DNA from 3 places in the Kocuria sp. KKT182 genome. Region 3 is predicted to be linked to each of the others. Evidence: riboswitches for the same ligand, from Rfam matches in the RefSeq annotation. Region 3 holds a riboswitch; each other region holds the start of a gene.
What was found. A riboswitch is a leader RNA that binds a small molecule or an ion and turns the genes downstream of it on or off. The one in region 3 is predicted to bind thiamine pyrophosphate.
Positions count from the first base shown of each region.

Region 1: it holds a riboswitch for thiamine pyrophosphate, as region 3 does, so the genes downstream of both, thiM (hydroxyethylthiazole kinase) here and ACZ2G1_RS07795 (ECF transporter S component) in region 3, are expected to answer to the same signal.
Region 2: it holds a riboswitch for thiamine pyrophosphate, as region 3 does, so the genes downstream of both, ACZ2G1_RS13195 (FAD-dependent oxidoreductase) here and ACZ2G1_RS07795 (ECF transporter S component) in region 3, are expected to answer to the same signal.

Region 1 covers NZ_CM145757.1:944,592-955,573, forward strand. Annotated here, with positions in the region: gene ACZ2G1_RS04300 (bifunctional hydroxymethylpyrimidine kinase/phosphomethylpyrimidine kinase) at 1-665, opposite strand, end outside; gene thiE (thiamine phosphate synthase) at 662-1,345, opposite strand; gene thiM (hydroxyethylthiazole kinase) at 1,342-2,166, opposite strand; TPP riboswitch at 2,209-2,302, opposite strand; gene ACZ2G1_RS04315 (nuclear transport factor 2 family protein) at 2,352-3,086, opposite strand; gene ACZ2G1_RS04320 (Rne/Rng family ribonuclease) at 3,280-6,660, opposite strand; gene ACZ2G1_RS04325 (vitamin K epoxide reductase family protein) at 7,088-7,720, shown strand; gene ndk (nucleoside-diphosphate kinase) at 7,842-8,258, opposite strand; gene ACZ2G1_RS04335 (DUF4233 domain-containing protein) at 8,302-8,736, opposite strand; gene ACZ2G1_RS04340 (bifunctional folylpolyglutamate synthase/dihydrofolate synthase) at 8,801-10,174, opposite strand; gene ileS (isoleucine--tRNA ligase) at 10,171-10,982, opposite strand, start outside.
Region 2 covers NZ_CM145757.1:2,804,865-2,813,475, forward strand. Annotated here, with positions in the region: gene ACZ2G1_RS13165 (MDR family MFS transporter) at 1-988, opposite strand, end outside; gene ACZ2G1_RS13170 (TetR family transcriptional regulator) at 985-1,611, opposite strand; gene ACZ2G1_RS13175 (DUF3140 domain-containing protein) at 1,696-2,025, opposite strand; gene ACZ2G1_RS13180 (VOC family protein) at 2,200-3,108, opposite strand; gene ACZ2G1_RS13185 (hypothetical protein) at 3,208-4,257, opposite strand; gene thiE (thiamine phosphate synthase) at 4,356-5,075, opposite strand; TPP riboswitch at 5,091-5,194, shown strand; gene ACZ2G1_RS13195 (FAD-dependent oxidoreductase) at 5,190-6,536, shown strand; gene thiS (sulfur carrier protein ThiS) at 6,533-6,772, shown strand; gene ACZ2G1_RS13205 (thiazole synthase) at 6,837-7,658, shown strand; gene moeB (molybdopterin-synthase adenylyltransferase MoeB) at 7,655-8,611, shown strand, end outside.
Region 3 covers NZ_CM145757.1:1,686,677-1,697,658, reverse strand. Annotated here, with positions in the region: gene ACZ2G1_RS07815 (Na+/H+ antiporter subunit E) at 1-99, shown strand, start outside; gene ACZ2G1_RS07810 (MrpF/PhaF family protein) at 99-368, shown strand; gene mnhG (monovalent cation/H(+) antiporter subunit G) at 374-832, shown strand; gene ACZ2G1_RS07800 (DUF4235 domain-containing protein) at 893-1,171, shown strand; TPP riboswitch at 1,309-1,428, shown strand; gene ACZ2G1_RS07795 (ECF transporter S component) at 1,519-2,139, shown strand; gene ACZ2G1_RS07790 (ABC transporter ATP-binding protein) at 2,136-3,968, shown strand; gene ACZ2G1_RS07785 (energy-coupling factor transporter transmembrane component T family protein) at 3,965-4,762, shown strand; gene ACZ2G1_RS07780 (aminotransferase class IV) at 4,771-5,652, opposite strand; gene ACZ2G1_RS07775 (uridine kinase family protein) at 5,682-6,275, opposite strand; gene ACZ2G1_RS07770 (low molecular weight protein-tyrosine-phosphatase) at 6,272-6,799, opposite strand; gene ACZ2G1_RS07765 (BCCT family transporter) at 6,884-8,857, opposite strand; gene dnaK (molecular chaperone DnaK) at 9,183-10,982, shown strand, end outside.

The DNA of each region.
Region 1 (10,982 bases), 740 kb from region 3:
GCCGAGGAGAGGGAGCAGCCGGTGCCGTGGGAGTTCTCGGTGGGCACGCGGGCGCCGTCGAAGGCCACGAGGGGCTCGGGGGCGTCCGGGCCCACGAGCGCGTCGGGCGTCCGGTCCCCCGTGAGGTGCCCGCCCTTGACGAGCACCAGGGTGCCGTGGGCGCGGGCCACGCGGTGGCCCTGCGCGAGGGCCTCGTCCCACGACGACGCCGTGTCCTCCCCGGCGAGCACGGCGAGCTCCTGCAGGTTCGGGGTGATCAGGTCGGCGAGGCCGAGCATCGCGCGCAGGGCGTCCTCGGCCTCGCGCTCCAGCAGGCGGCCCCCGGAGGTCGCGACCATGACGGGGTCCAGGACCACGACCGGCGGCCGGTGGGTCCCGAGCCACCGGGTGACGGCCTCGATGACCGGCACGGACCCGAGCATCCCGATCTTGACGGCGTCGATCTCGACGTCCTCGGCGACCGCGTCCAGCTGTGCCGAGAGGAACTCGACCGGCGGGACGTGGATGTCGCGCACGCCCACGGTGTTCTGGACGACGACGGCGGTGACGGCGCTCATCCCGTAGCCGCCCATCGCGGCGATCGACTTGAGGTCCGCGTGCTGGCCGGCGCCGCCCGTGGGGTCGGTGCCGGCGATGGCCAGGACGCGGGGCACGCGGGCGGTCACGGGGCCACCTCCCCGGCGGGCACGGCGGTGAAGGCCCGCAGGTAGCGAGCGGCCGCGGCGGCGGGGTCCGGGTCGGCGCAGATCCCGGAGACCACGGCCAGCCCCGCGGCGCCGGCGGCGCGCAGGCCGGGGGCGTCCTCGACCCGCACCCCGCCGATGGCCAGGCAGGGCAGGGCCGTGCGGGCCGCGGCGCGGGCGAAGCCCTCGACGCCCAGCGGCTCGGGGTGGTCGGGCTTGGTGCGGGTCGCCCGCACCGCCCCGACGCCCAGGTAGTCGACCGTCCCGGCCGGCAGCGCGGCGGCAGCATCGAGCTCCTCCGCCGTGGCGGCGCTGAGGCCGAGCACGGCGTGCGGGCCGCAGATCTCCCGGGCGAGCGCCACGGGCAGGTCCGACTGGCCCACATGCACGCCGGCCACGGGGGCGCCGGCCGCGCGGGCGGCGAGGTACACGTCGGCGCGGTCGTCCACGAGCACGGGCACCTCCCGGCCCACGCGCTCGGCCACGGCCGTCAGCAGGGCGACGAGCTCGCGGACCGGGGCGTCCTTCTCCCGCACCTGGACCATGGTGGCTCCGCCGCGCACGGCGGCGGCCACGACGTCCGGGACCGCCCGGGGAGCGCTCAGGGCGGTGTCCGTCACCAGGTGCAGGGACAGGGCCGCGGGGTCGAGGCTCGGGCTCACCGGGCGACCTCCTCGCGCACGAGCTCCGCCCGGGCGGCGATCCCCTCCGGGGTGACGGCGTGCAGCCGGTCCAGCAGCGCCACGGCGAAGGAGCCGGGCCCGGCGGAGTCGGCGGCCGCGTCCTCGGCCGCGAGGGTGTACACCGTGGTGGCGGCCACCGCCGCGGCGGCCGGGTCCGTGCGCACGGCGGTGAACGCCGCCATGAGGGCACCCAGGGCGCACCCGCCGCCGGTGATGCGGGTCAGCAGGGGCGTGCCGTGCGGCACCCGGACCACCGTGCCGTCCGGGGAGCGCACGAGGTCCACGGGCCCGGACACGGCCACCGCCGAGCCGGCCCGCTCGGCGAGCGCGGCGGCGGCGTCCCGGGCCGCGTCGACGCCGTGGGTCGCGTCCGTGCCGCGGCCGCCGGCGCCGCCGGCGAGGGCGATGACCTCGGAGGCGTTGCCGCGCACGATCGCCGGCTCGAACCCGAGCAGGTCGCGGGCCAGCGCCGTGCGCACGGGCAGGGCACCCACCGCCACCGGGTCCAGGACCCAGGCCCGGCCCGCGCGGCGCCGGGCCCCGACGGCCTCGTAGGCGGCGCCGCGCTGCTCGGCGGTGGGCGTGCCGGTGTTGACGAGGAGGCCGTCGGCGAGCTCCGCGAAGACCCCGCCCTCGCCCTGGATGTCGGTCATCGCCGGGGACGCGCCCACGGCGAGCAGCACGTTGGCGGTGAAGTTGGTGACCACGGCGTTGGTGATGCACTGCACCAGCGGCGCCGCGGCGCGCAGGTCCGCCAGGGCCGCGGCGGCGTCCTCGGCGAGCGCGGGGTCCGGCGGCACCGGCCTCCCGGGTCCTGGTGTGCGGTCGGACGGGGGTACGGCATCGCGCATCTGCGACATCCCTTCGCTAGTACTGGCTAGATCAGGTTCGACGGGTGTGTTCTCAGCCGCTCGTGCGGCACCCCGTGTCTGGTGTCCTGCCAGTCTAGTCGTCGTGCGGGAGCCGGCACGGACCCCGCACGGGATCAGAACATGCCGTTGGCGTGGGCCATCCGCTCGGGCACCGGCTGCGCGACGCCCCAGTGCTCCACGATCCGGCCGTCGTCGAGGCGCCAGAGGTCGTAGCAGACCACAGTTCCGGTGGGTCCCCCGTCGCTGTTCCCTCCGGGCACGGCCTCCGCGACGGTCAGCACGAAGTTCCCCTCGCCGACCACGCGGCGCAGCCGCTGGTACGCGGGCTGCGGGCCGTCCGGCGTGCCGCCGGTGTGCTCGGTGCAGCCCCGGGGGCTCATGTGGTCCTGGACGGCGTGGCGGTCGCCCCCGACGAGGGCGGCCTCGACCCACTCGGCGGCGATGCGCTTGTTGTCCTGCGTCCGCTCGTGGTCCGTGACCGCGACGGGACCGTCGAGCTGGGGGCGGGCGCCGTCGGGGCCCGTGCGCAGGGGCTCGAGGACGTCCCAGTGCTCGGCGATCCGTCCGTCCTCCCCCCGGAAGACGTCGAAGCCGACCAGCGGCTCCGGACCGAGCCCTTCGTACACCGAGTGGACGGCCACCGTCCCGTGGTCGTCGAGCATCCGGACCATGTCCACGCGGAAGTCGTCGGGCATGCTCTGCACGAACTGCCTGAGACCCTCGCGCCCGTCCGGCGCGAGCGGCGAGTGCTGGACGAAGTCCTCCGTGTAGTGACGGTCCACGGCCGACGGATCCCGGTGGACGAACAGTTCCGTGCCGGTGGTGCGGATGATGTCTGCACTGGTCATGGCGATGCTCCCTGGAACGGGCGGCCGCTCTCCCGGCGGACGGGCCGGCGGCCCCGGGTGTGCTGTGGTGCGCACCACGGTACGCCGCCGTGCGGAGGGCGGGCAGGCCGGGACGGTCCGTGACGGTCCGCGACGACGGAGGACCCCGACCGTGCCGGTCGGGGTCCTCCGTGGTGCTGCTCGGCGGGGCGGGTCAGCCCCGGTCGGCGGGCCGGCCGCTGGTGAGGTCCTCGGCCTTGACGCCGACGCCGACGACGGTCGGCGCCCGGCGGGAAGGCTCCTCCGGGGCGCGCTGGGCGACGGTCTTCGCCTCGTGCCGGGCGCCCTCCGCGGCGGCCGCCCGGCCGGCGGTCACCTCGGCCTCGCCGGGCCGCGCCGTCGGGGCCGAGGCCCGCCGGGAGCGCCGCCGGGGCCGCACGGGCTCGACGTCCGCCTGCTCCGCGGCAACCGCCGCGGCCGGGGCGGGCGCCTGCCGCTCCGTGCGGTCCTGTGCCGTGCTCTCCTGTGCCGGGGCCTCCGCCGCGGCGGTGGCCCCCTCCGCGGCGTCATCCGCACCGGTGACCGCCTCGGCGGCGGCCTCCGGGGTAGCGGAGCCGGCGTCCGGTCCCCGCTGCCCGAAGACCTCCGCGAGGGAGTCCAGGCTCAGCGGCCGGGCCTCGACGGGCTCGACGACCACGGCGTGGCCCTGCGGCAGCTCGATGACCTCGCCGTTGATGGTCAGGCGCGAGCCCTGCTCGCCCGGCGCCTCCTCGGCGGGGAGCTGCTCCGGGGCGGCGGGGGCGGTGTCCTCCCCCTCCTCCGGCTGCTGCTCGGCGGCGGTGTCCCCGCCCTGGCCGCGGCCGCGGCTGCGCTTGCCGCGGCGCTTCTTCCGGGAGCGCCCCGAGCCCTCGGGCCGGGACTCCACCGGCTGAGCGGCCTCCTCGGCGCGCTCCGGCTCGTCCGCGGCCGCCTCCTCGTGGTGGGTGGCGGCGGCGATCGTCGCGAACGCCGTCCGCGCGGCCTCGGCCTTGGCCTTCTCCGCGGGGTCGGCCTCGGCGGAGCGCTGCTCCGTCCGGGCGGGCTGCTGCTCGTTGCGGCCCCCGCGGCCGCGCTTGCGCTCCGTGCGGTTCGGCCGCTGGTCGCGGGACTCGCTCGTGGCACCGCCGGAGCGGCCCTCGAGCGGGTGGTCGTGGACCACCACGCCGCGGCCGGCGCAGTGCTCGCACGGCTCGGAGAACACCTCCAGCAGTCCGGTGCCCATGCGCTTGCGGGTCATCTGCACGAGGCCCAGCGAGGTCACCTCCGCCACCTGGTGCTTGGTGCGGTCCCGGCCCAGGCACTCCACCAGCCGGCGCAGCACGAGGTCCCGGTTGGACTCGAGGACCATGTCGATGAAGTCGATCACGATGATCCCGCCGATGTCCCGCAGCCGCAGCTGCCGGACGATCTCCTCGGCCGCCTCCAGGTTGTTCTTGGTGACGGTCTCCTCGAGGTTGCCCCCGGAGCCGGTGAACTTGCCGGTGTTCACGTCGACCACCGTCATCGCCTCGGTGCGGTCGATGACGAGCGAGCCGCCCGAGGGCAGGAAGACCTTGCGCTCGAGTGCCTTCTGGATCTGTTCCTCCACGCGGTAGTTCACGAACAGGTCCTCGTCCTCGTCCCACTTCTTGAGCCGGTCGAGCAGGTCCGGTGCGACGTAGGTCACGTACGCCTCGATGTTGTCCCACGCCTCGTCGCCCTGGACGACCATGGTGGTGAAGTCCTCGTTGAAGACGTCGCGCACCGTCTTGATCGTGAGGTCCGGCTCCGCGTAGAGCATCTCGGGCGCGAGCGTCCTGGTCGACCCGGCCCGCTCCTGGATCTGCTCCCACTGGGCGCGCAGCCGGTTGATGTCGTGGGTGAGCTCCTGCTCGGAGGCCCCCTCGGCGGCGGTGCGCACGATGACGCCCGCCCCGTCCGGCAGACGGTCCTTGAGGATCTTCTTCAGCCGGGCGCGCTCCACATCGGGCAGCTTCCGGGAGATCCCGGTCATCGACCCGCCCGGGACGTAGACCAGGTACCGGCCGGGCAGGGAGATCTGGCTCGTGAGCCGGGCGCCCTTGTGCCCCACCGGGTCCTTGGTGACCTGCACCAGGACCGAGTCCCCGGACTTCAGCGCGACCTCGATCCGGCGCGGCCCGCCCTCGAGCCGCGACGCGTCCCAGTTGACCTCGCCGGCGTAGAGCACGGCGTTGCGGCCCCGGCCGATGTCGATGAACGCGGCCTCCATGGACGGCAGCACGTTCTGCACCTTGCCCACGTAGACGTTGCCGATCAGGGAGTCCTGCTGGGTGTGCGAGACGAAGTGCTCGGCCAGGACGCCGTCCTCGAGGACGCCGATCTGGATCCGGTTGTCCTTCTGCCGGACCAGCATCTGCCGCTCGACCGACTCGCGGCGGGCCAGGAACTCGGCCTCGGTGATCACCTGGCGGCGGCGGCCCGTCTGGCGGGACTCGCGCCGGCGCTGCTTCTTGGCCTCGAGCCGCGTGGAGCCCTTCACGGCCACGACCTCGTCGACCGTGGCGGTCTCCGCGGCGCGGGGCGCCCGGACCCGGGTCACCGTGTTGGGCGGGTCGTCGTCGCTGCCGCCCACGAGCTCCATGTCGACCTCGCCGCGGCGGCGGCGCCGACGGCGGCGGCTGGTGGCGCTCCCGCCGGTCCCCTGGCCGGCCTCATCGCCCTCGTCGGCGAGCTCCGCCGTGTCCGGCTCCTCGGGACCGTCGCCCGGGTCCTCGGCGGAGGCGTTCTCCTCCTGCTGGCGGCGCCGCGCCTCCCGGCGGCGGGCGGCGCGCTGCTGAGCGGCCTCGCGCAGCTCGTCGAGGTCCGGGGCGTGGAACATGAGCGAGGTCGCCGTCACCGCGGCGGCCGGCGCCGTGCGCGGCTCCCCGTCGTCGTCGGTGTCCTCGTCGTCGGTGTCCTCGTCAACGGTGTCCGCGCCGTCGTCGGTGTCCGCCTCGTCGTCCTCGGCGGACGGGGCGGAGTCCTGCCCGGCTCCGGCCGGCGCGTCGGCGGCCGGCGCGTCGGCGGCCGGCGCCTGGGCCCCGGGGCCCAGGTCCTCGGTCTCGCCGGCGGGCTCGACGCCCTCGGCGGCCTCCTCGGCACCGGGCGTGCCGGGCGCGGGGTTCGCGGGAGCGGCGGCCTCCTCGGCCACCGCACCGGGGCGCTCGTCGCCGGGGACCGCGGTCCCGGGCGCGACGTCGAGGGTGTCGGTCCCCGCGGCGTCGCCGGTGGCCGGCGCGGACGGCACGGTCTCCGACGGCTCGCCGGGGACCTCGCCCGGCGTGCCGGGCCCGGCCTCCGGGACGCCGTCCGGCGCGGCCGGCGCCTCCTCCGACGGCTCCTCGAGCACGTGGCCCGAGACCTCGGGGGCGATGTCCGGCACGGCCGGTGCGTCCTCCGACGGCTCCTCGGGCACGTGGCCCGGGGTCTCGGGGGCGGTGTCCTGCACCGTTGCCTCCGCCACCGGGAGGTCCCGGTGGGCGTCGTGCGATGTGTTCTGCTGACCAGCGTCCAGGGCGTCCTGCGCCCCGGCCTGGTTCACCTGTTCGGCATCCATATACAGCTGTGCTCCTGCCGCGGTACGCCGTCCGTACCCGGTCCCCGCAGCTGCTTGGTCGGCGTATCGCCGGTGGGGGTCCACGCGGCGGCCAGAAGTCCTGTGCGTACCCGTCGCGTCCCGCACACCTCGCGAACGGGCGGGGACGGCAGCGAGCCAGTCCGGGGCTTCGAGCCGCTGCTCACGAGGGCAACGGTCTTGGGCCGGCGGCGGACGCGCTCAATCCGATGAGAGCCGCGGGTCCTGCCGACCTGGGGTCGAAGTCCGACTGGGCCGAGATCCCGCGTACGGGCGGGCTCGACCGTGGCCAGTATCTCACAGACGCCCCGGTGCGGGCCGGATTGGCTCCGTCACGGCCCGCAACCCGCGGGCACGGGGCCGGGAGAGCCCCCGGGGAGCATCAGGGGGCATCGCCTAGGATCGGCGTGTGACCTCCACTCCGCCCCGCCTCGACGACTCCCCCGCCGTGTCCCGCGGCCCGGACGCCCGCGCCGACCGGCGCTGGGGCCTCGTGGCCCTCGTGACCGGGCTCCTGGGCTTCTACGGCGCCGCCACGCTGGTGTACGAGCGGCTCCAGCTCTTCCTCGACGCCGGCCACCGCACCAGCTGCGACATCAACTCGTGGCTGTCCTGCGGCACCGTCATGCGCACGCCCCAGGCGGAGGCCTTCGGCTTCCCCAACCCCTTCATCGGCATCGTCGCCTACGCGGTCGTCGTGGCCGTGGCGCTCGCGGTGCTGGCGGGTGCGCGGTTCGCCGCCTGGTACTGGTGGGGGCTGCAGATCGGGGTGACCCTCGGCTGGGTCTTCGTGCTGTGGCTGTGGTGGCAGACCACCTTCGAGATCAACGCCCTGTGCCTGTACTGCATGCTCGTGTGGGTGATGCAGACCGTCCTGCTGGTGCACACCACGACCCGCAACCTGCGCGGCGGGGTGCTGCCGGCGCCGGCCGGCGTGGCGCGCGGCGCCGAGCAGTGGGCGTGGTTCGTCTCCGCCGCCCTGCTCGTGCTGCTCTTCGGGACCGTCCTGGTCCGGTTCGCCGGGGTCATCTTCCCGGCCTGAGCCCGCCCGGTGCCGTGCGGCTCCGCCGGACGCGGCACGGCACCGACGACGAACGGCCTCCGCCCGTGCTGGGCGGAGGCCGTCGTCGTCGGTGCGCACCGGGGTCCGGCGGGCTCAGGGCTCAGGCGAACCAGATGCCGATCTCGCGCTCGGCGGACTCCGGGGAGTCGGAGCCGTGCACGATGTTCTGCTGGACCTTCTCGCCCCAGTCCCGGCCGAGGTCGCCGCGGATCGTGCCCGGCGCAGCGGTGGTCGGCTCGGTGGTCCCGGCCAGGGACCGGAAGCCCTCGATCACCCGGTGGCCCTCGACGACGGCGGCCACGACCGGGCCGCTCAGCATGAACTCGACGAGCGGCTCGTAGAACGGCTTCCCCTGGTGCTCGGCGTAGTGCTGCTCCAGCACGGAGCGCTCCGCGTGCAGCAGGCGCAGATCGACGAGGCGGTAGCCCTTCGCCTCGATCCGGGCGAGCACCTCGCCGGTGAGGCCGCGGGCCACGCCGTCGGGCTTGACGAGGACGAGGGTGCGTTCCGTGGTCATGGGGGTCCTTCCGAGGTGCGGGTCCAGGATGTCGGTGCCCAGCCTAGCCGTCCGGGTGCTCCCGCTCCCACTGCGCCTGGGCGGCGTCGCGAGCGGCGTTCTCCCGGTCCAGCCGCGCCCCGGTGCGCACGGCGTACCACCAGGCGAGCACGGACAGTCCACCCACGAAGAACATCGTGGGCAGCACGAAGCCGGTGGCCAGGAACACGGCCTGCAGGACCCAGCCGACCGTGTACCCCCAGGGCCGGCCCAGCACGGCGGGGGCCAGCCCCAGGAGCAGCGCGAGCGCGGTCCCGCCGGCCAGGATCGCCGTCCGGGCCCCGTCCCCGAGCTCCCGGCCGAGGACACCGTAGGCGGTGAGGGCCGCGAAGAACGCGATGAACGCCTCCATGACCAGCACCGAGGAGGCGAACATCGTGCGGATCGAGCGCCGCGGCCGGGGCTGCCCGGGGCTCCGGTCGCGCTGGGCTCTGGTCATGCGTGCCACGTGGGACGGGTCCTCTCCTGCGGGGGGTGCGGTCGGTGCGGGGCGCGGGGCACGGTCACAGCCCCAGCAGCGTGCGGGCCTCGCCGACCACGGTGATCGAGCCCGTGACCAGCACGGCGCCGTCGAACTCCGGGCGGGCGGCGGCGTCCTGGACGGCCTCGGTCATCGCGTCGTCGAGCTGCGGGACGGCGTGGACCACGTCCTCCGGGAAGCCGAGGTCCACGGCGAGCTCCACGAGCTCCTGCGGGTCGACCGCCCGGGGCGAGGAGGACCGGGTGAACCAGAACTCGGTGTGGAACTCCTCGTACTCGTCGAGCAGGACCCGCAGCATCGCCTCGGCGTCCTTCTCCCGGAGCATCCCCACCACGAGGTTGAGCTTCCCGAACGTGAAGGCCTCCTTGAGGGCGGCCGCCGCGGCCGTGAGCCCGTGCGGGTTGTGCGCGGCGTCGAGGACCACCGGGGGCGCCTTGCGGGCCAGCTCCAGGCGTCCCGGAGACTCGACGGCGCCCAGCCCGGTGCGGACCAGCTCGGGGTTGAGCTCCTTCTCCCCGCCGCCCAGGAAGGCCTCCACAGCGGCGAGGGCCAGGGCCGCGTTCTCCGCCTGGTGGGCGCCGAACAGCGGCAGCAGGACCTCGGGGTACCGCCCGGCCAGGCCCTGGAGCGTGAGCACCTGACCGCCCACGGCCGTGGCGCGGGCCTCCACGCCGAACTCCACGCCGCCGAAGCGGAACGGGACGCCGAGCTCCCGGGCCCGGGCGAGGAGCACCTCGGCGGCCTCCGGGTCCTGCGCGGCGGAGACGAGGAACCCGCCCGGCTTGAGGATCCCGGCCTTCTCGGCGGCGATCTCCCCGAGCGTGTCGCCGAGCAGGTCCGTGTGGTCGAGGTCGATCGGGGTCACCACGGACACCGCGGCGTCCGCCACGTTCGTGGCGTCCCAGGAGCCGCCGATGCCCACCTCGAGGACGACGACGTCGACCGGCGCGTCCGCGAAGACCGCGAACGCGAGCGCCGTGACGGTCTCGAAGTAGCTGAGCCGGGGCTCCCCCCGCTCGGCCAGCTCGGCGTCCACGAAGCCCAGGTACGGGGCGATCTCGCCGAAGACGCGCACGAAGGTCTCGTCGTCGACGGGCGCGCCGTCCACGCTGATCCGCTCGGTGACCCGGGAGAGGTGGGGGCTGGTGTAGCGGCCCACCCGCAGGTCGTGGGCGAGCAGCAGGGCCTCCACCATCCGGGCGGTCGAGGTCTTGCCGTTCGTGCCGGTCAGGTGGATCACCGGGGCGGCGCGCTGCGGCTCCCCCAGGACCTCCATGGTCCGGCGCATCGCGTCCAGGCGCGGGGCCATCCGGTTCTCGGGGGCGCGCTCGAGCAGCCGGGAGTAGACCTCCTCGACGGTCCCCGCCCCACCGGTCCCGGCGAAGGGGGCGCTCACGCCCGCACCGCCCCGGTGCCGGCGGAGGCTCCGGTCGGGGCGCCCACGACGGACACGGCCACGGCCGGTTCGCCCACGCGCAGCTCGAGCTCGGCGGAGAGCGTCTCGCCGGCCACGAGCCCGCGGTTGGCCTCGAGGGCGGCGACCGTCCGCTCGTCGGCGGTGACGACGGTACGGATCCGGTCGGAGACCTGGAGGGCGGCGTCCTTGCGGGCCTGCTGGATCGCCCGGACCATGTCCCGGGCGGTGCCCTCGGCCTCGAGCTCGGGGGTGAGCTCGGTGTCGAGGACGAGGAAGCCGCCGCCGGGCAGGACCGCCACGGCGCGGGACCCGGCCGCGGCGTCCTGCGCCACGACGGTCTCGAGCTCGTACTCGCCCTCCTGCAGCGCCGTTCCGCCGGCGGTGACGGTGCCGTCCTCGGCCGTGCCCCAGTCCCCGGACTTCGCGGCCTTGATCACGGCCTGCACGCCCTTGCCCAGGCGGGGTCCCGCGGCGCGGGCGTTGACCTTGAGCTGCTGGGAGATGCCGAACTGCTCCGCGGAGGCCTGGCCGGCGTCGAGCAGGGTCACCGACTTGAGGTTCAGCTCGTCCGCGACGATGCGCTCGAAGGTGCCCGCGAGCTCGTCTCCCCCGGGCACCACCACGGTCATCCCGGCCAGCGGCTGGCGCACGCGCAGCTGGTGGGCCTTGCGCAGGGCGGAGCCGTTGGAGCAGATCGTGCGGGTCGTCTCCATGCGCGCCACCAGGTCGGCCTCGGCGGGGAACAGCGAGGCGTCCGGCCAGTCGGTCAGGTGCACGGAACGCCCGG
Region 2 (8,611 bases), 1.1 Mb from region 3:
GACCGGCGAGCACCGAGGTCACGAGCATCGTGCCCATCATCGGCACCATCAGCAGCCCGGACCGGGTGGCGTCGACGCCGAAGACCATCTGCAGGTAGGTGGGCAGGTAGCCGAGGGCCCCGAACATCGCCACGCCGGTGAGCAGCCCGGCGAGGGTGGTGAGGACGAAGTTGCGCTCGCGGAACAGGTGCATCGGGATGATGGGCTCGGCGGTGCGCCGCTCCACGGCCACGAACGCCGCGGCGGTCACGAGCGTCCCGGCGATCAGGCCGAGGAGCACGGGGTCGGTCCAGGCGTACTTGCCGCCGCCCCAGGTGGCGAACAGGACCAGGCAGGTCGTGGTCACGGCCAGCAGCACCATGCCGCCGATGTCCAGGCGCGGCCGGCCGCTGTGCCGGGGCAGCTTGAGGAACAGGACGGCCCCGGCCAGCGCGAGCAGCCCGAGCGGGATGTTGATCCAGAAGACCCAGCGCCAGCCGGGCCCCTCGGTGAAGAAGCCGCCGAGCAGCGGGCCGGCCACCGAGGACACCGCGAACACCCCGCCCATGACGCCCATGTACTTGCCGCGCTCCCGGGCCGGGACCACGTCGGCGATGGCGGCCTGGGAGAGGATGATCAGCCCGCCGCCGCCGAGACCCTGGATCGCGCGGGCCGCGATGAGGACCTCGATGGTGCCGGCGAGCGCGCCGACCACGGAGCCGGCCATGAACACCAGGATCGCGCCCAGGAGCAGGGGCTTGCGGCCCATCAGGTCCCCGAGCTTGCCGTACACGGGCATCATGATCGTCGAGGCCAGGATGTAGGCCGTGATCACCCACAGCATCTCGTCGACCCCGTTGAGCTCGCCCACGATCGTGGGCAGCGCTGTGCTGAGGACGGTCTGGTTCAGCGCGGCCAGCAGCATGGAGAGCATCAGGCCGACGAAGAGCAGCGCGAGGTGCCGGGAGCCGGAGCCCGGTGCGGCGCGGTGGGCGGGGGCGCGGGTCATGCGAGCTTCTCCTGGAGACGGTGGAGGAGGGTGAGCGCCGACTCGTGGTCCTCGGTCGGCAGGCCGTGCGCCGGGGAGTAGCCCTCGGCGGTGATGGCGAAGCGCAGCGGGACGCCGCCGAGCAGGACCAGCATCCGGGCGACCTCGTCCACGCGGTGCTCACCGATCCCGGCCGACCACGCGGGGTCCCGGGCCAGCAGCTCCGCGAGGGTGTGGCGCACCAGGGCCTCGGCCTCGAGCATCAGCTCGTGCCGGCGGCGGCCCAGGCTCGGGTGGTCCTGCAGCAGCCTGCGGCGCCGCTCGGCGTCCCGTCCCGCGTAGGCGCTGCGGGAGACGGCCAGCAGCAGGCGCGAGACCTGACCCAGCAGGTCGTGCTCGAGGGCGAAGCCATCCAGCAGCTCCGGGTCCAGCGAAGGGGCCCGCATGCCCAGGACCGCGTCCTCCTTGGCGGGGAAGTAGTTGAAGAAGGTCCGCGGGGAGACGCCGGCCGCCGCGGCCACGGCCTCCACCGTGGTGCCCTCGACCCCGTGCTGCACCGCGAGGGCGGCGGCCGCCTCGTGGATCGCGGACCAGGTCTCGGCCTTCTTGCGGGCGCGCAGGGTGGGAGGGAGGTCGGCATTCATGCCCAAATTTTTGCACTTCTGCAAGTTTTGCACAACTGCAATATCTGCCCGGCCCGCCCGGCGGCGCCGGGCGGGCCCTCCGGCTCAGTCCTTCAGCGGGTCGTGGCCCCAGTTCATCAGGGAGTAGCGCCACCGGGTCTCGCGCACGTCCCCGTCGGGGCGCTGGGCCAGGTGGCGGTGGACGTAGCCGACCACCTTGCGCATGTGCTCGTGGTCGGCCTCGGTGCGCTCGCCCTTCGGCTTCTGCAGGATCTCCACGATCCGCCGCCCGGAGCGGTGGCCCACCGACTCCCCGCCGTCGCCCTGGCCCACCGAGGTGGACTCGTCGGTGTCCAGCCACGTCGACAGCTGCTTTGCGGTCATGTTGACGGCCTCGTCGAAGTCCTTGCCGGTGGTGTCGTCCTGCTCGCCCATGCCCTGCTCCTCGCTCTCGGACCGGGCGGCCGCCGTGTCGCCGCGCGCCCTCGGCGCCCGGGCACCCCGGGCACGAGGCCCAACCTACCGGCGGACCGGGGTGCCGGCGAGCAGTCGCCGGTGTCGAGCGCGGTGCCGCCGGCGGGCGGGTGCGGACGCCGCACCGGGCCGGGGCTACGCCGCGACGCCCACCTGGATCAGGGTGTTCCAGGGGTCCTCGAAGCGCAGCACGGCGCCGTCGTGCCGGGTGGGGATCCGGTGGTCCGCGAGCCGGGACGCCAGGGCCGCGACGTCGTCGGCGTCCGGCAGGTCGATGTTGACCTGGCCGAGCCCCAGCGACGCCGCACGCGGGCCGGCCCCGGCGCTCTGCCAGGTGTTGAGCGCGATGTGGTGGTGGTAGCCGCCGGCGGCGATGAACAGGGCGGAGCCGATGTCGCTCATCACCTCGAAGCCCAGGACGTCCACGTAGAACTGCCGGCCCAGCGGGATGTCACCCACCTGCAGGTGCACGTGTCCCAGGGTGGCCGGCGGCGCCGGGGGCCGCCCGCCCTGCTCGGCCAGGTGCTCCTGCAGGAACCCGTTCGGGTCCAGTGGGTTGGAGGCCAGCGTCAGCAGGCCGGTGGGCTCCCGCCGCCACGTCTCGCGGGGACGGTCCGTGTAGAGCTCCACCCCGTTGCCCTCGGGGTCGTCGAAGTAGAAGGCCTGGCTGTAGAGGTGGTCGGCGCTGCCGGTGAAGGAGCGGGGCGCCACGGTCGCCACGGACGCGAGCGCTGCGGCCAGGGCCGGCTCGTCGTCGAAGACCACTGCGGTGTGGAACAAACCGGCCTGCCCGCGGCGGGCCGGCGGGAGCTCCTTGACCTGGCGCAGCCGCACGACCGTCCGGCCGTCCCGGCCCAGGACCGCGGTGTCCCCGGCGTGGGCGAGCACGTCGAGGGTGACGGCGTCCGAGTAGTAGGCGACCATCGTGTCCAGGTCGGAGACCAGCAGCTCCACCGCGCCCATCCGGGTGTCCGCGGACAGCAGGTCCTCAGCGGGGCGCTTCGTCAGGCTCTGGGGAGCGGGGTTCTGGGGAAAGATCGGCATCGCGGGGTTCTCCGTCGGCAGGGGCGGCGCACTGGTTGATATGTCCCCAAGAATAGCCCCAGAAGCTTTCCTGTGCAAGTAAATGATGGTGCGGTGGGCTCAGAGGATGAAGATCAGAGCGGCGATCACCGCCAGGATGCCCAGGAAGACGAACCCCCACGCCTTGAGGTTGTCGGAGTCGTCCTCCACGGGTTCGGCCGGGCGCGGCGGCCACCCGCCGGGGCCGGGCCCGAACACCGGCCCGGAGGCGCCATGGGTGCTGGCGCCCGGTGCTCCGGGCTGCTGGTCCCCGGGGCCGTACCCGGGGGTGCCGTATCCCGGACCGCCCGGGCCGGGTGCCCCGGGTCCGGGGTACTGGCCCGGAAGCGGCCCTGGCGGCGGCGGGGCCGGGCTCGCGGGGCTCACCCCCCACTGGGGGTTCTCGGGCGAGCCCGCCGGAGGGGCGCCGGGCGGGGGCGTGGCCGGGCGGATGCCACCGTCGGCGGCCGGGCCGGCTGCGGAGGAGGACCCCGCGGTCGGACCCGGCGCCGGTGGAGCCGCCGGCGGCAGGGTCTCGCCCGAGAGCACGGGCCCGTCCTCGCGGTGGCCCCGCTCCGCCTCGTTCAGCAGGGTCACGAACTGCTCGAGCGGCTCGGACCCGTCGTGCTCCCGCGCCAGGAAGCGCTCGGCGCGGCGGCGCACCACCTTGTAGACGCGCCCGTCGTCGGGGATGCCCAGGTCCCGGGCGGCCCGCGCCACGGCCAGCGGGGGCTGCTCCGGCAGGGGGTTGGTGCCCCACTCCAGGAGCCCGGTCAGCAGCGGGCGCTCGAGCACGGCGGCCAGGGCCGCCCGGGCGCCCGGCACCCGGGTCAGCTCCAGCAGCCCGCTCGGCGGCGCGGACGGGCACCCCGGCACGTCGCTGGGCAGCCGGGCGGCGCGCTCCAGCCAGAAGGTGTCGCCGAAGAGGGTGGCGAGCAGCACGGCGGCGGCGAGCCGGTCGTCGCTCGGGGCGGCGTCCTCCGGGAGGCCCTGCTCCCAGTGCGTTCCGAGGGCGCGGCGGGCGGGCTCACCGGCCAGCCGGACGCGCAGCTGCGCGTCCTCCGGACCGCGGGCGGTCTCCGCGGGGCGCTCCACCGCGTGCCGCACCTGGGGGTCGAGCTCGGGGTCCATGGGCCACCTCTCCGTCGTCGTCCTGCGTCCATGCTCTCAGAACGTGCTGGACGGCGGCGGGGAGCCGACGGTGAGGCGGGCGGGGGACCGCCCCGGGCTCAGGCGGGGAGCAGACCGCGCAGCTGCCCGGCGGCGGTGCGGGGATCGGAGGCCTCGGTGACGGCGCGGACGACGACGACGCCGCGCGCCCCGGCCTCCAGCACCTGCGGGAGCCGCGGCTCGTCGATGCCGCCGATGGCGAACCACGGCACGGGCAGGACCTCCGGGTCCGCGTCCAGCCGGGCCTCCGTCAGCTCGGCGACCGCGCGGACGAACTCCAGCCCGGTGGCCGGGCGCCCCGGCTTGGTGGGCGTGGCCCAGACGGGCCCGGTGCAGAAGTAGTCGACGTCCGGGTCCTCGAGCGCCGCCGTGGCCTGTCCGAGGTCGTGGGTGGAGCGCCCGATCAGCACGTCGGGGCCCAGGAGCCGCCGGGCCTGGACAGGGCTGAGGTCGTGCTGGCCCACATGGAAGACGTCGGCGCCCACGAGCGCGGCGATGTCGGCGCGATCGTTGACCGCGAACAGGGCGTCGTACTCGGCGGCGACCCGGCCCAGCAGCTCCAGCGCGGCGATCTCCTCGTCCGCGTCGATGCTCTTGTCCCGCAGCTGGATGACGTCCGCGCCACCGGCACAGACCGCGTGCAGGAAGCCCTCGAGGTCGCCCCGGTCCCGGCGGGCGTCCGTGCACACGTACAGCCGGGCGGCGAGGAGGCGGGCCGTCCGGGTCTCTCGCAGGGAGGACTCGGCGGGGGCGGAGGCGTCACGGGTAGGCTGGGTCACACGCTGATGATAGGTCAGCGGTTCTGCGGGAGCCCCACCGGGGGCTGAGAGGGCGTCCAGCGCCGACCGCCACACCTGATGCGGGTCATGCCGCCGGAGGAAAGGACGTTCCCTGTGACTGCCGCGCACCCTGCCCCCACGACCGCGCCCCACCCGCTGGTCGACCGGCCCGAGCACGTCCGCGCCGACGTCGCCGTCGTCGGCGCCGGGGTGATCGGCCTGGCCACCGCCTGGGAGCTGCGCCGCCGCGGCCGCTCGGTGGTCGTGGTGGACCCCGAGCCGGGCTCCGGCGCCAGCCGCGCCGCGGCCGGGATGCTCGCCCCGGTGAGCGAGGTCCAGTACCAGCAGGAGCCCCTGTACCCCCTCATGACCGCCTCGGCCGCCGAGTACCCGGGGTTCGTGGCCGCCGTCGAGCAGGCCGCCGGCGGGACGGTGGGCCACCGGGCCACCGAGACCCTCGTCTGCGGCGTGGACGCCGCCGACCGGCAGGCCCTGGCGGATCTCCGCGCGCTGCAGGGGCGCCACGGCATGACGGTGGAGCCGCTGACCCTGCGCGCCGCCCGCACCCTCGAGCCGGCCCTGAGCCCGCGGCTGTCCGCGGCGTTCCGGATCCCCGACGACCACCAGGTGGACCCGCGCCGCCTCGTGGCCGGGCTGCTCGCGGCCCTCGTCGCCCCGGAACTCCCGGAGCCCGCCGGGCTCCCGGCCGCGCGCGACGGCGGACCGACCCGCCTCGTCCACGACCTCGCCACGGGGCTGCGCCGCAACGCCGAGGGCGCGGCGACCGGCGTCCGCCTGGCCGGCGGCGGGATGGTCTCCGCGACCTGGACGGTCCTCGCCCCCGGCGCCGGGCTCGGCGAGCTCGAAGGGCTGCCGGAGGACTGGCACCCGCCGCTGCGGCCGGTGCACGGGGACATCCTGCGCGCCCGCGTCCCCGCCGGGGCACCGGAGCTGCTCGGGCGCACCGTCCGCGGACTGGTGCACGGGGTGCCCGTCTACCTGGTGCCCCGCGCCGACGGGACCGTGGTGATCGGGGCGACCTCCCGCGAGGACGACCTGACCGGTCCCAGCGCCGGCGGCGTGTTCCGGCTGCTGCGCGACGCCCAGGCGCTCGTGCCCGGCGTCGCCGACCTCGAGCTGGTCGAGGTGCTGGCCCGAGCCCGGCCCGGCACCCCGGACGACATCCCCTACCTCGGCCGGGTCCGCGACCCGGACGGATCGCCGGTGCCGGGGCTCGTGGTCTCCACCGGCTACTTCCGCCACGGCGTCCTGCTCGCCCCGCTGGCCGCCCGGCTCGCCGCGCAGCTGGTGGCCGGCGGGACCGGAGCCGATCCGGCCGCCGACGCCGAGCACCTCGCCGCCACCGACCCGCACCGCTTCGACCGCCCCGTCGAGGCCCGTCGAGGGGATCCCGCGCCGGCCGCCGCCGGGCCCGGGCCCCGGAGCAGGAGCACCCGATGACCGCCATCACCCTCAACGGCCGCCCGCACCGCGTGGCGGCGGAGGCGACCGTCGTCGACCTCGTCGCCGAGACCGTCGGCCGCCCCCTGGGCCCCGACGGCGCCCCGCTGGACGGCGGGCGCCTCGGCGTGGCCGTGGCCGTGGACGCCGCGGTCGTGCCCCGCAGCCGCTGGCGGCGGACCCCCGTGGCGGAGGGCCAGTCCATCGAGATCATCACCGCCGTCCAGGGAGGCTGACGTGACCGCCCCGCACCCCGACCCGCTCGTGCTCGACGGCATCGAGCTGAGCTCCCGGCTGATCATGGGCACCGGCGGCCTGAGCTCGCTGCACACCCTGGAGCAGGCGCTGCTGGCCTCCGGCACCGAGCTGACCACCGTGGCCCTGCGCCGCTACGCCCCCGGCCAGGGCGACTCCCTCTTCGCGCTGCTGGAGCGCAATGACATCCGGATCCTGCCCAACACCGCCGGGTGCTACACCGCCCGGGACGCGCTGCTGACCGCCGAGCTCGGCCGGGAGGCCCTCGAGACCGACTGGGTCAAGCTCGAGGTCATCGCGGACGAGGACACGCTGCTGCCCGACGTCGTGGAGCTCCTCGACGCCACCGAGCAGCTCGTGGCCCGCGGCTTCAAGGTCTTCGCCTACACCTCCGACGACCCGGCCGTCGCACGCCGGCTCGAGGATCTGGGCGCGGCCGCGGTGATGCCCCTGGGCGCTCCCATCGGCACCGGGCTGGGCATCCTCAATCCGCACAACATCGAGCTCATCGCCTCCCGGGCGTCCGTGCCCGTGGTGCTCGACGCCGGGATCGGCACCGCCTCCGAGGCCGCCCTGGCCATGGAGCTGGGCTGCGACGCCGTGCTGCTGGCCAGCGCCGTCACCCGCGCCCAGGACCCGGTGGCGATGGCCACCGCGATGCGCCACGCCGTGCTCGCCGGCCGGCTCGCCGCCGGTGCCGGGCGCATCCCGGCCCGCCGCCACGCCCAGGCGTCCTCGTCGATGGCCGGGCGGATCGACACGGACGCCGCCGGTGCCGGGCGGGCCGACGGGTCGTCCGCCGGCTCCTCAGTCGGCCCGGCGGACGTGCCGCGCGGGGACTGGGCGCCCGTGGGGGAGCGGCCGTGAGCCCGCTGCCCCCGCTCGTGGAGCCCGGCCCCGAACTGACCCGCGAGGAGCTCGAGCGCTACGCCCGGCACCTGACCCTGCCCGGGATCGGGACCCTCGGCCAGCGGCGGCTGCGGAACGCCCGCGTGCTCGTCGTCGGCGCCGGGGGGCTCGGGTCCCCGGCCCTGCAGTACCTCGCCGCGGCGGGGGTCGGGACCCTCGGGATCGTCGACGACGACGTGGTGGCGGTCTCCAACCTGCAGCGCCAGGTGGTGCACACGACCGCCGACGTCGGCCGTCCCAAGGCCGTCTCCGCCGCCGAGGCCGTCACCGCGCTCAACCCGCTGGTGGAGGTCCGCACCCACCCCGTCCGGCTGGACGCGGACAACGCCGTGGACATCATCGGCGGGTACGACCTGGTCCTGGACGGCGCCGACAACTTCGCGACCCGCTACGTGGTCAGCGACGCCGCCGCCCTGACCAGAACACCCTGCGTGTGGGGCTCCATCCTGCGCTTCGAGGGGCAGGTCAGCGTGTTCTGGGCCGGGCACGGGCCCACCTACCGGGACCTCTACCCCGAGGCCCCGCCGGACGGCGAGGTGCCCAGCTGCGCCGAGGGCGGGGTCTTCGGCATGCTCCCCGCCACCGTCGGCGCGGTCATGGTCACCGAGGCCGTCAAGCTCGTCACCGGCACCGGGGAGCCCCTGCTCGGACGGGTGCTGCTGCACGACGCGCTCGCGATGACCTGGCGCGAGATGCGGCTCACCCCGGATCCCGACGCCGCCCCGGTCACCGCGGTGGCCCAGCCCGCCGCGGTCTGCGCGCTGCCCGGCGCGGACGCCTCCGAGACCGTCGGGTCGGCCGAGCTGGCCCGGCTGCTCGAGCGCCGGGAGCGCGGGGAGGCGTCCTTCGCCCTGGTGGACGTGCGCGAGGACTGGGAGCGGGAGCTCGTGGCCATCGACGGCGCCGTGCCC
Region 3 (10,982 bases):
CAGATCGTGGGCCGCCGCCGGGACGAGGTGCCCACCGGGTCCCCGGCGGACGCCCCGGGATCCACCCCCACCGACACCCACGAGGAGGACCACCCGTGATGCAGATCGCTGTGGCCGTCGCGGCCGTGCTGCTCAGCGCGGCCGCCGCGGGCACCCTCTACCGCCTCGCCAAGGGCCCCTCCCTGCTGGACCGTGTGGTGGCCACGGACGTGCTGCTGGCCATCGTCGCGGCCGCCCTCGCCGTGGACATGGCCTACCACGGCCACCTCAACAACCTGATCCTCATGGTGATCGTCTCGCTGGTCGGGTTCATCGGCTCCGTGACGGTGGCGCGCTTCGCCACCCAGACCGCCGAGCACGGGCGGTGAGCGCCGTGCTGGACACTGTCCTGGACGCCGCCGCGGCCGTGTGCCTCGTGGTCGGCGCGCTCATGTCCCTCGCCGCAGGGATCGGCCTGGTCCGCTTCCCGGACCTCCTGACGCGCATGCACGCCGGCACCAAGCCCCAGGTCTTCGGGCTGCTCCTCATGCTCACGGCAGTCGCCCTCGAGAACCGCGAACCCGTCATGATCCCGCTCATCGCCCTCGGCTGGATCTTCCAGCTGCTCACCGTGCCCGTCTCGGCGCACATGGTGGGACGCTCGACGTACCGCACCAAGCACCTGAACCGGACCACGCTGACCCAGGACGACCTGCAGAAGGTCCTCAACCGCGCCGCGGAGGGCGGGGCGGAGGGCTCCGCGGAGGGCGTCGCCGCGGGACCGCCGGTGCCGAGCCCGGACGGCCGGCGGGCGGACGGACAGCAGACTGACGGATCGCCGGGGACGCGTTAGGCTGGGCAGGATCGACAGGGCGCACCCGCGTCCTCCTCGGACGACAAGGAGCAGCACTCCATGAACACCAAGGTCCTCGAACTCGTGGGCACCGGCCTCTCGCTCGGCGGCGTGGCGCTCTCGCACAAGGTGCTCGGCGCGGCGTGGACGCGCATCACCGGCGACCCGCCCCCCGCCAAGAACCCGGACCCGGACGAGGCCTGGACGGGCATCATCATCTGGTCGCTCGTCACCGGTCTCGTGGGCACCGTCATCAAGGTCGGCATCTCCCGCCAGATCGCGAAGATGGAGAACAGGCCGCGGACGAACCCCAAGGCCTCGAGCCAGGCCGAGGTCTGAGGCCCGGCGAGCACCTCGCGCAGGGGCCCGTCCGGCCGGACACCGCACCGGTGTCCGGCCGGACGGGCCCCTGCGTCGTTCACCGGCCGTGCGCCGGCAGTGCACGGGGCGGGCGGGGGAGGGGTAGACTCGGTGCCACTGAACGACAGGGGAGCGCCCCGCCGGTGAGACCGGCGCGGCGCTGAGAGTGCGGATCGCCGCAGACCCTCGAACCTGCTCCGGTTAGCACCGGCGAAGGGAGTCGAGCATCTCAGGGGTGCTTCCCCGGGAACGCGCCACCGGCGCGGCCCGCGGAACCCCGTCCCCTCCTGGCACCGACGGCTCGCTGAGCCCAGGAGGAACCCACCGTGAACACCACCACCCACCGCCCCGCCCGCCGCCCCGGCACGTCCCGCGCGTCGTCCTGGCGCGTCGTCGACATCGTCGTGGCCGCCGTCCTCGCCGCCGTGTGCGCGGTCGTCTTCTGGGCGTGGTCGAACCTGCTCTACCCCGTGGTCGGCACGGCCGCGGTCGCCTACCCGCCCGCCGTAGGGCTGATCGCCGGCGGCTGGCTCGTGGCCGGCGTGCTCGGCGGGCTGATCATCCGCAAGCCCGGCGCCGCGCTGTTCTGCGAGCTGCTCGCCGCCGTGATCGAGAGCTTCCTGGGCACCCACTTCGGTCTGCTGGTCGTGCTCTCCGGTCTCGTCCAGGGCATCGGCGCGGAACTGGCCTTCGCCGCCTTCCGGTACCGCCGGTTCGACGCCCTCGCGGCGGCCGTGGCGGGCGCCGTGAGCGGGATCTTCCTCGGCGTCCACGAGAACATCGTCTACAACTACGAGTGGGCGCTGAGCCACCAGGTGGTCTACGTGGTCCTGGCGGCCGTCTCCGGGGCGGTGCTCGCGGGCCTGCTGATGCAGGCCGTGGTGCGGGCCCTCGCGGCCACCGGCGTGCTGCAGGGTCTCGCGTCGGGGCGGGCCGTGCGGCGATGACGGCTTTCACGACCCCGGGCCCCGTGGTGCCCGCCGGCCGCGGGGCCCGGGTCGAGGCCCGCGGCTTCGGCTGGCACCACCCCGGGCGGGACGCGGCGGCGCTGCGCGGCCTCGACCTCGTGGTGGAGCCGGGGGAGCGCGTGCTCCTGCTGGGACCCAGCGGGGCGGGCAAGTCCACCCTCCTGCACGCCCTGGCGGGAGTCCTCCACGACGACGACGGGCAGTCCGCCTCCGGCGAGCTGCTGCTCGACGGCATGCCGCCGGAGCAGGCGCGCGGCCGGGCCGGGCTCGTGCAGCAGGACCCCGAGTCCCAGATGGTGCTGTCCCGGATCGGGGACGACACCGCCTTCGGCCTCGAGAACCTCGCGGTGCCCCGGGAGCAGATCTGGCCGCGGGTGCGCGCGGCGCTCGACGACGTGGGGCTGGACCTCCCCCTCGACCACTCCACCGCGGCCCTGTCCGGCGGGCAGAAGCAGCGCCTGGCGCTCGCGGGCGCCGTGGCCATGAGCCCGGGGGTGCTGCTGCTCGACGAGCCGACCGCCAACCTGGACCCCGCCGGCGTGCGGCGGGTCCGCGACGCGGTGGTGTCCTGCCTCGACCGCAGCGGCGCAACGCTCGTGGTCGTGGAGCACCGTGTCGCCGTGTGGGCCGAGGTCGTGGACCGCGTCGTCGTGCTCGGCCGGGACGGGAGCATCACCCACGACGGCGCGCCGGGCCGGGTGCTCGGCACCGCGGCCGACGAGCTCAGCGGCGCGGGGGTGTGGGTGCCCGGCCGAGTGCCTGCCACGCGTGCGCCCGCTCGCCCCGCCGCGGGGCCCGGTGCCGGTTCCGCCGGGGGTCCCGCCGGCACCCGGGCCGCCGGCTCCGGGGCGGACGGCGCGCCGCTGCTGAGCGCCACCGGTCTGGGCGTCTCGCGCAGCCAGCCGTCGGCGCGGCAGCTGCGCGCCCGGCGGCGGGCCCGGCGGCGCGGCCGCCCGCTGGACGACGCCGCCGCGGGCCGGGACCTCCCCACGGCGGTGGCCGACGTGGAGCTGACCCTGCGCCGCGGCCGCGCGCTCGCGCTGACCGGGCCGAACGGCGCCGGCAAGTCCACGCTCGCGCTGACGCTGGCGGGTCTGCTCGCCCCCGTGCGCGGCACCGTGCGGGCCCACCCGGTCCTCGACCGCGGCGCGGGCCCCGACCCGCTCGAGTGGAGGGGCCGGGAGCTCGTGGCCCGCGTGGGGACGGTCTTCCAGGAGCCCGAGCACCAGTTCCTGCGCGCCACCGTGCGGGCCGAGCTCGAGCTCGGCCCCCGGCTGGCCGGCACGCCGGTGGCCGAGCGGGAGCGCCGCACGGACGAACTGCTCCGCCGGCTGCGGCTCTCGCACCTGGCCGACGCCAACCCGTTCACCCTCTCCGGGGGCGAGAAGCGGCGGCTGTCCGTGGCCACGGTGCTCGCCACGGACCCGGACGTGCTGGTGCTCGACGAGCCGACGTTCGGTCAGGACGCCCTGACGTGGGCGGAGCTCGTGGACCTGCTCGTGGAGCTCGTCGACGCCGGCACGGCGGTCCTCGCCGTGACCCACGACGAGGACTTCGTGCGGGCGCTCGGCGCCGAGGTGCTGGCGCTGGGCACCCCGAGCGAGCGGGGCCGCGCCGCTCGCACGGCACCGGCGGCGGGAGGGGCGCCGGCCGTTCCTGTCGTGCGGTCCGCGTCCGCGGCGGGGAAGACCGCGGCTGCTCCTGCCGTGCGGTCCGCGGCCGCGGCAGGGAGTGCCCCGGCCGCTCCGGCGGCGCCGGGGGCCGGCGCGGTGCGGGTCGTCCCCGTCCGGCGGGAGCCCGTCCGGTGAGCGCCGCCGCGATCGCGCCGTCGGCCCGGACCTCGCTGCTGGGGCGCACGAACGCGGTGGTCAAGCTGGCCGGGGCGCTGCTGCTGACCGTGGTGCTGCTGCTCAGCGCGGACCCCGTGACGTCGGGGACCGTGCTGCTGGGCGAGGTGCTGCTGCTGGCGCTGGCCGGTCAGCGCCCGCTCGCGCTGCTGCGCCGGGCGTGGCCGGTGGTCGTGGCGGCACTCGTGAGCGGGTGGGGCACGGCCCTGCTCGCCGAGGACTCCGGGCCGGTGCTGCTCGACCTGGGGGTCACCGGGATCTCGTCCGGCTCGGTGGCCGCAGGGGCGGCGATCGCCCTGCGCGGGCTGGCGCTGGCGCTGCCCGGGCTGATGCTGGTACTCACCACGGATCCCACGGACCTCGCCGACGGCCTCGCCCAGACGCTGCGCCTGCCGGCCCGCTTCGTGCTCGCGTCCCTGGCCGCGCTGCGGCTGGTGGGGGTGATGGTCTCCGAGTGGGCCACCCTGGCGATGGCGCGGCGGGCGCGCGGGGCGGGGTCCGGGCACGGTCCGGTGGGCGCGCTGCGGGAGTTCGGCGGCCAGGCCTTCACGCTGCTGGTGCAGTCCCTGCGACGGGCCACCCGGCTGTCGGTCACCATGGAGGCCCGCGGCTTCGGTGCAGGTCCGCGCACGTGGGCCCGCGTCCCGGGGTACTCCTGGCGGGACGCGGCGGTCCTCACGGGCTGCGCTGCGGCCGCCGCGGCGGGCCCGGCGGTGTCCGTCCTGCTCGGGACGCACCGGTTCATCTGGGCCTGAGCGAAGGATCAGGCCTGCTGGACCCAGCTCGTGACGAGCTTCGTCAGGTCCGGGTCCACCGGCAGCGGCTGGTGGTCGAGCCGGCGCACCGGCACCGCGAGCCGGACGCTGGAGACCAGCCACACGGCGTCGGCCTCCATGAGGTCCGCCGGGTACAGGGGCCCGTAGCCGAGCTCCCAGCCGTCCCGGCGGGCGGCGGCGAAGATCTTGGCCTGCGTGGTGCCCGGCAGGATCCCGTGCGAGGGCTCCGGCGTCAGCAGGGTGCGGCGGCCGACGCGCACCCGGGCGCAGACCACGGAGGACGTCGCGCCCTCCAGGACCCTGCGCCCCTCCGTGGTGAAGACCGCCTCGTCCGCGCCGAGGGAGCGGGCGTGGCGCAGGGCGGCCATGTTGATCGCGTAGGAGAGCGTCTTGGCCCCCGGGAGCAGCCACGGGTACCCGGCGTCCTGGGCGGGGTCGTGGCCGCGCGGCAGCAGCACCGCGGTCACGCCGTCCCGGCGCTGCCGGAACGTCGTCTCCGGCACGGGGCTCACCACGATCCAGGACCACGGGCCGTCCGCCGGGGTGCCGCGGCTGATCACCACCTTGACGGCGTGCTCGGCCCCCAGACCGCCGTCCCCGCCGGGGGCGGCGTGGGCGAGCGCCAGCTCCACCGCCCCGCGCACGTCCCGCGCCGACGGCACGGGCAGCTGCGCCAGCCGCGCGGAGGCCGACAGCCGCTGGTGGTGGGCCTCGAACTTCTGCACGAGCCCGTCGACGGCGCGCATGGTCTCGAAGACGCCGTCCCCCCGGGTGAGCCCCTGGTCGTCGATCCGCACGAGCGGAACGGACGGATCGGCGAGGACGCCCTCCGGGTGGGCGGCGTCGAGGACGACGACGGTGCTGGTCACGGATCCTCCTGTCGGTGCGGCCGCGGGGCTCAGCAGACCGGGCCGGGGTGCAGGATGTCCACCTGTTCCCAGACGTGGTCCTCCGCCAGGTAGGCGTCCTCCTGGGCGGCCCAGCGGTCCCAGTGCTCGGCGTAGTAGGAGCCGTCACGGCTCAGCGCGCGGTCGTAGCGCAGGGCGGTGGGCAGCTCGACCCACACGGAGACGTCCAGCAGCTCCCGGGCCTCGGCGCTGCACGCGCCGACGCCCTCCAGGATCACGACCTCCGCCACACGGGTCAGCCGCGGGGTCCCCGGGGAGCCGGTGACCCAGTCCCAGGCGCTCCACTCGGCGTCCCGGCCCTGGTCGAGGGGTGTGAGGACCTCGTCCACGTAGGTGCGGCGGCCGGGGCCGAGCCCGTCCCAGCCCGGGTAGAGGTCCTCGAGGTGGAAGAGCGTCACGTCCCGCACCGGGCGCAGCACCGCGCCGAGCTGCTCGGCGAGGCTGGTCTTGCCGGCCCCCGAACGCCCGTCGATGCCGATGAGGTAGGGGTGGCGGGTGGGGGAGGGGAGCAGCCGCGCCAGGTTGGTGCCGGCGGGGTGGGCCGCGGCGAGCGCCGGATCCAGCTCGAGCTCGATGTCGATCACGCGCGCCCGGCGTCCTGCGCGGATCCCCGGTCGGCGCCGAGCTCCCGGGCGACGGCGCGGACCACGCCCGGCACGGCGGCGTCGATCATGCCCCAGGTGGACTCGAAGTCCTCGGGGCCCCCGTACCAGGGGTCGTAGATCCCCAGGTCGCCGTGCTCGAGGCCCTCGACGGCGGGGTCGAACTCCCGCAGCAGCCGCACCTTGGCGGCGGCGGACCGGTCCGGTGCGAGCGCCCGCAGGCGCTGCCAGTGCACCACGTCCAGGGCGAGCACGAGGTCCCGGTCGCCGAAGCGGACGGGGTCGAAGACCTGGGCCGCGTGCGCGGAGGCGTCGAGTCCCTCGCGGCGCAGGAGGTCGCCGGCGCGGGGGTCCACGGGGTTGCCGAGCTCCTCGTCGCTGACGCCGGCCGAGTCGATCCGCACGCGCCCGGCCAGTCCTGCGGCCTCGAAGGCGCGGCGCAGGGCTAACTCCGCCATGGGCGAGCGGCAGATGTTGCCGGTGCACACGGCCACGATCGAATACATAGCGCGCAGTCTAAGCCGTCCGGTCCCGGCACGAGAAGTGCGGCCGCCGCCCGAGGGGGCGACGGCCGCACGGCGCGGGTCCGGTCAGGACCGGCGGACGGTCGGGTCGAGCGGTCGCTGCTCGTCCGGGTCCAGTCGTTCCTGACCGGCGTCCGGGCGCTCCGGCTCCTGGTCGGCCTGCTGGCCGGAGCTCGAACCGGTCTCCGCGGCGAGGTCGATCTCCTCGCCGTTCTCGTCGACCCGCCGGTACCAGTCGGTGACGGCCGGGTCGTGGGAGTCGAAGGTCTCGCCGGCGGCACGGGCGCCGGGGGCGTGCTCCACCTGCAGGGCGAAGTCGTCGCCGTGCTCCTCGATGCCGTGGATCACGGCCTTGCGCACCGCCGTGAGGGCGAACGCGTGGCGGATCGTGGCGGGGTCGCTGCGCAGGTCCTTGTAGAAGGCGACCATGAGGAAGGCGACGATCACCGCGAACGGCAGGGCCGAGACGGTCACGAGGTTCTGCATCCCGGTCAGGGCGTCGTCGCCGCCCACGAGCATCATGACCGAGGCGATGCCGCCGAGGCACAGGCCCCAGAACACGACGATCGGCCGGTTCGGCTCGGGCTGGCCCCGCTGGGACAGCGTGCCCATGACGATGGACGCGGAGTCCGCGCTGGTCACGAAGAAGATGCCGATGACGACCATGGCGAGCACCGACGTGATCGCGCCGAAGGGCAGGGCGTCGAGCATGCCGAACAGCGCGGCCTCCTGGCCGCCCGCGGCGGCCAGGTCGGTCCCGGTGCGCTGCAGGTACATGGACGTGCCGCCGATGACCACGAACCAGAGCACGCACATCGAGGAGGGGACCACGAGCACCACGGTCACGAACTGGCGCAGCGTGCGGCCGCGGGAGATCTTGGCGATGAACATCCCGACGAACGGGGACCAGGACAGCCACCAGGCCCAGTAGAAGACGGTCCAGCCGCCGGCGAAGGCGGTGGCGTCCTCGCCCCAGCCGCCGGTCTGCCCGGTCATCCAGAGGTACTCCTGCAGGTAGGTGCTGAACACGGCGGGGACCAGGTCCAGGATCAGGACGGTGGGCCCGGCCACGAACACGAACAGGGCGAGCAGGAAGGCCAGCAGCAGGTTCGTGTTGGAGAGGTAGCGGATGCCGCGGGCCACGCCGGAGACCGCGGAGACCACGAAGGCGGCGGTGAGGACGGCGATGATCGCGATGAGCCCACCGTTGCCGAGCGGTCCCCAGCCGGCGACGATCTCGAGGCCCCGGGAGATCTGCAGCGCGCCGATCCCGAGCGAGGCGGCGGTGCCGAAGAGGGTCGCGAAGATGGCGAACACGTCGATGAGCCGGCCCAGGCCGCCCTCGGCGCGCCGCTGGCCGATCAGCGGCACGAAGATCCGGCTGATGAGCGGGGAGCGTCCGCGCCGGTAGGCGCCGTACGCGACGGCCGCGCCGACCACGGCGTACATGGCCCAGGGGTTGAGACCCCAGTGGAAGGCGGTCTGGACGAGGGCGTAGACGGTCATCTCCTCGGAGCCGGGCTCCGCCCCGAAGCCGGGGACGCCCGCGCCGAAGTGGCTCAGCGGCTCGGAGGCGCCGTAGAACATCAGGCCGATGCCCATGCCGGCGGCGAAGAGCATGGCGAGCCACGAGAAGAAGGAGTACTCGGGCTTCTCGTCGTCCATGCCCAGGGGGATCCGCCCGGTCCGGGTGAAGCCGACCACGAGCATGAACAGCACGGCGGCCGTGGACAGGGCCGTGAAGAACCACCCGGCGTTGCCGGTGACCCAGCCCAGGGCCGCGGTGGAGGCGGCGGTCAGGGACTCGGTGGAGAGCACGCCCCAGGCGATGAACCCCACGATCAGCGCGGCGGTGACGGTGAAGACCACCTTGTCCGTGCCGTAGTGCAGCTTCTGGTCCTCGACGGCGATGCCGGGGACGAGGGCGGGGTGGATGCCGTGCGGGTAGTTGATCTCGCGCAGCACCTCCCGCGGCTTCGGCCGGCGGGAGCCGTCGGCCTCACTGGACGGATGCGGCGAATGGGGTGGCGTGGTGCTCACGGTGGCTCCTGAGGTGTCGGGGTGCGTGCGGTGTCGTGTCGGTGCGTGCGGTGACGTGCGGGGCGGACCCGGGGGTGTGGCGGTGGCCCGCGGGAACGGGCTCAAACACTCCACGGTATCCGACGTCCTGCCCCGCCGGGAGGGAGTGCGCGGCGTCTCACATCCCCGGCACCCCGGGTTGAGTCGATGTGGCTCAACTTAAGTTGACATCAGCGGCTCACGTGGCAGACTTGAGCCAGGAAAACTCAAGAACTGAGACCTCCGGGACCCCAACGGGGCCGGTACGGCCCGCCCGGTTCAGCTCGACCCGAAGGAGAACACGTCCATGTCTCGTGCAGTAGGAATCGACCTCGGCACCACCAACTCCGTGGTGTCCGTGCTGGAGGGCGGCGAGCCCACCGTCATCGCCAACGCCGAGGGCAACCGGACCACGCCGTCCGTCGTCGCCTTCTCCAAGGACGGCGAGACCCTGGTGGGCGACATCGCCAAGCGCCAGGCCGTCACCAACGTGGACCGCACGATCGCCTCGGTGAAGCGCCACATGGGCACCGGGTGGTCCACCGACATCGACGGCAAGAAGTACACGCCGCAGGAGATCTCGGCGCGCATCCTGATGAAGCTCAAGACCGACGCCGAGTCCTACCTCGGCGACAAGGTCACCGACGCCGTGATCACCGTCCCGGCGTACTTCAACGACGCCGAGCGCCAGGCCACCAAGGAGGCCGGTGAGATCGCGGGCATGAACGTGCTGCGCATCGTCAACGAGCCCACCGCCGCGGCGCTCGCCTACGGCCTGGAGAAGGGCAAGGAGGACGAGCTCATCCTGGTCTTCGACCTCGGTGGAGGCACCTTCGACGTCTCCCTGCTGGAGGTCGGCAAGGACGAGGACGACTTCTCCACCATCCAGGTCCGCTCGACCGCCGGCGACAACCGCCTCGGCGGCGACGACTGGGACCAGCGCGTGGTCGACTGGCTGCTGGCGCAGGTGAAGTCGAAGACCGGCGCGGACCTGTCCAAGGACAAGATCGCCCTGCAGCGCCTGAAGGAGACCGCGGAGCAGGCCAAGAAGGAACTGTCCTCCGCGACCAGCACCAGCATCTCCCTGCAGTACCTGTCCGTGACCCCCGAGGGCCCGGTGCACCTGGACGAGCGCCTCACCCGCGCCAAGTTCGAGGAGCTCACCCGGGACCTGCTCGAGCGCACCGAGAAGCCGTTCAAGGACGTCATCGCCGAGGCCGGCATCTCCGTGTCCGACATCGACCACGTGGTGCTGGTGGGCGGCTCGACCCGCATGCCCGCCGTCGCGGAGACCGTCCAGCGCCTGGCCGGCAAGGAGCCCAACAAGGGCGTGAACCCGGACGAGGTCGTCGCCGTCGGCGCCGCGATCCAGGCGGGCGTGCTCAAGGGCGACCGCAAGGACGTGCTGCTGATCGACGTGACCCCGCTGTCGCTGGGCATCGAGACCAAGGGCGGCGTGATGACCAAGCTCATCGAGCGCAACACGGCAATCCCCACCAAGCGGTCCGAGACCTTCACCACCGCCGAGGACAACCAGCCGTCCGTGTCCATCCAGGTCTTCCAGGGCGAGCGCCAGTTCACCCGGGACAACAAGAACCTGGGCACCTTCGAGCTGACCGGCATCGCCCCCGCCCCGCGCGGGATGCCGCAGATCGAGGTCACCTTCGACATCGACGCCAACGGCATCGTGCACGTCTCCGCGAAGGACAAGGGCACCGGCACCGAGCAGTCGATGACCATCACGGGCGGGTCCTCCCTCTCCAAGGAGGACATCGACCGGATGGTCAAGGACGCCGAGGCCAACGCCGAGGCGGACCGGGTGCGCCGCGAGGCGGCCGACCTGCGCAACAACGCGGAGCAGCAGGCGTACTCCGTCGACAAGCTCCTGAAGGACAACGACGAGAAGCTGCCCGCGGACGTCAAGTCCGAGGTGCAGGCGGACGTCGACGCCCTGAAGAAGGCGCTCGAGGGCGAGGACGAGGACGCCGTGAAGTCGGCCTACGACAAGCTGCAGCAGTCCCAGACCAAGCTCGGCGAGGCCCTCTACGCGCAGTCGCAGACCGAGGGCGCCGAGGGCGCCCCGGGTGCGGGCGCCACCGGTGCCACC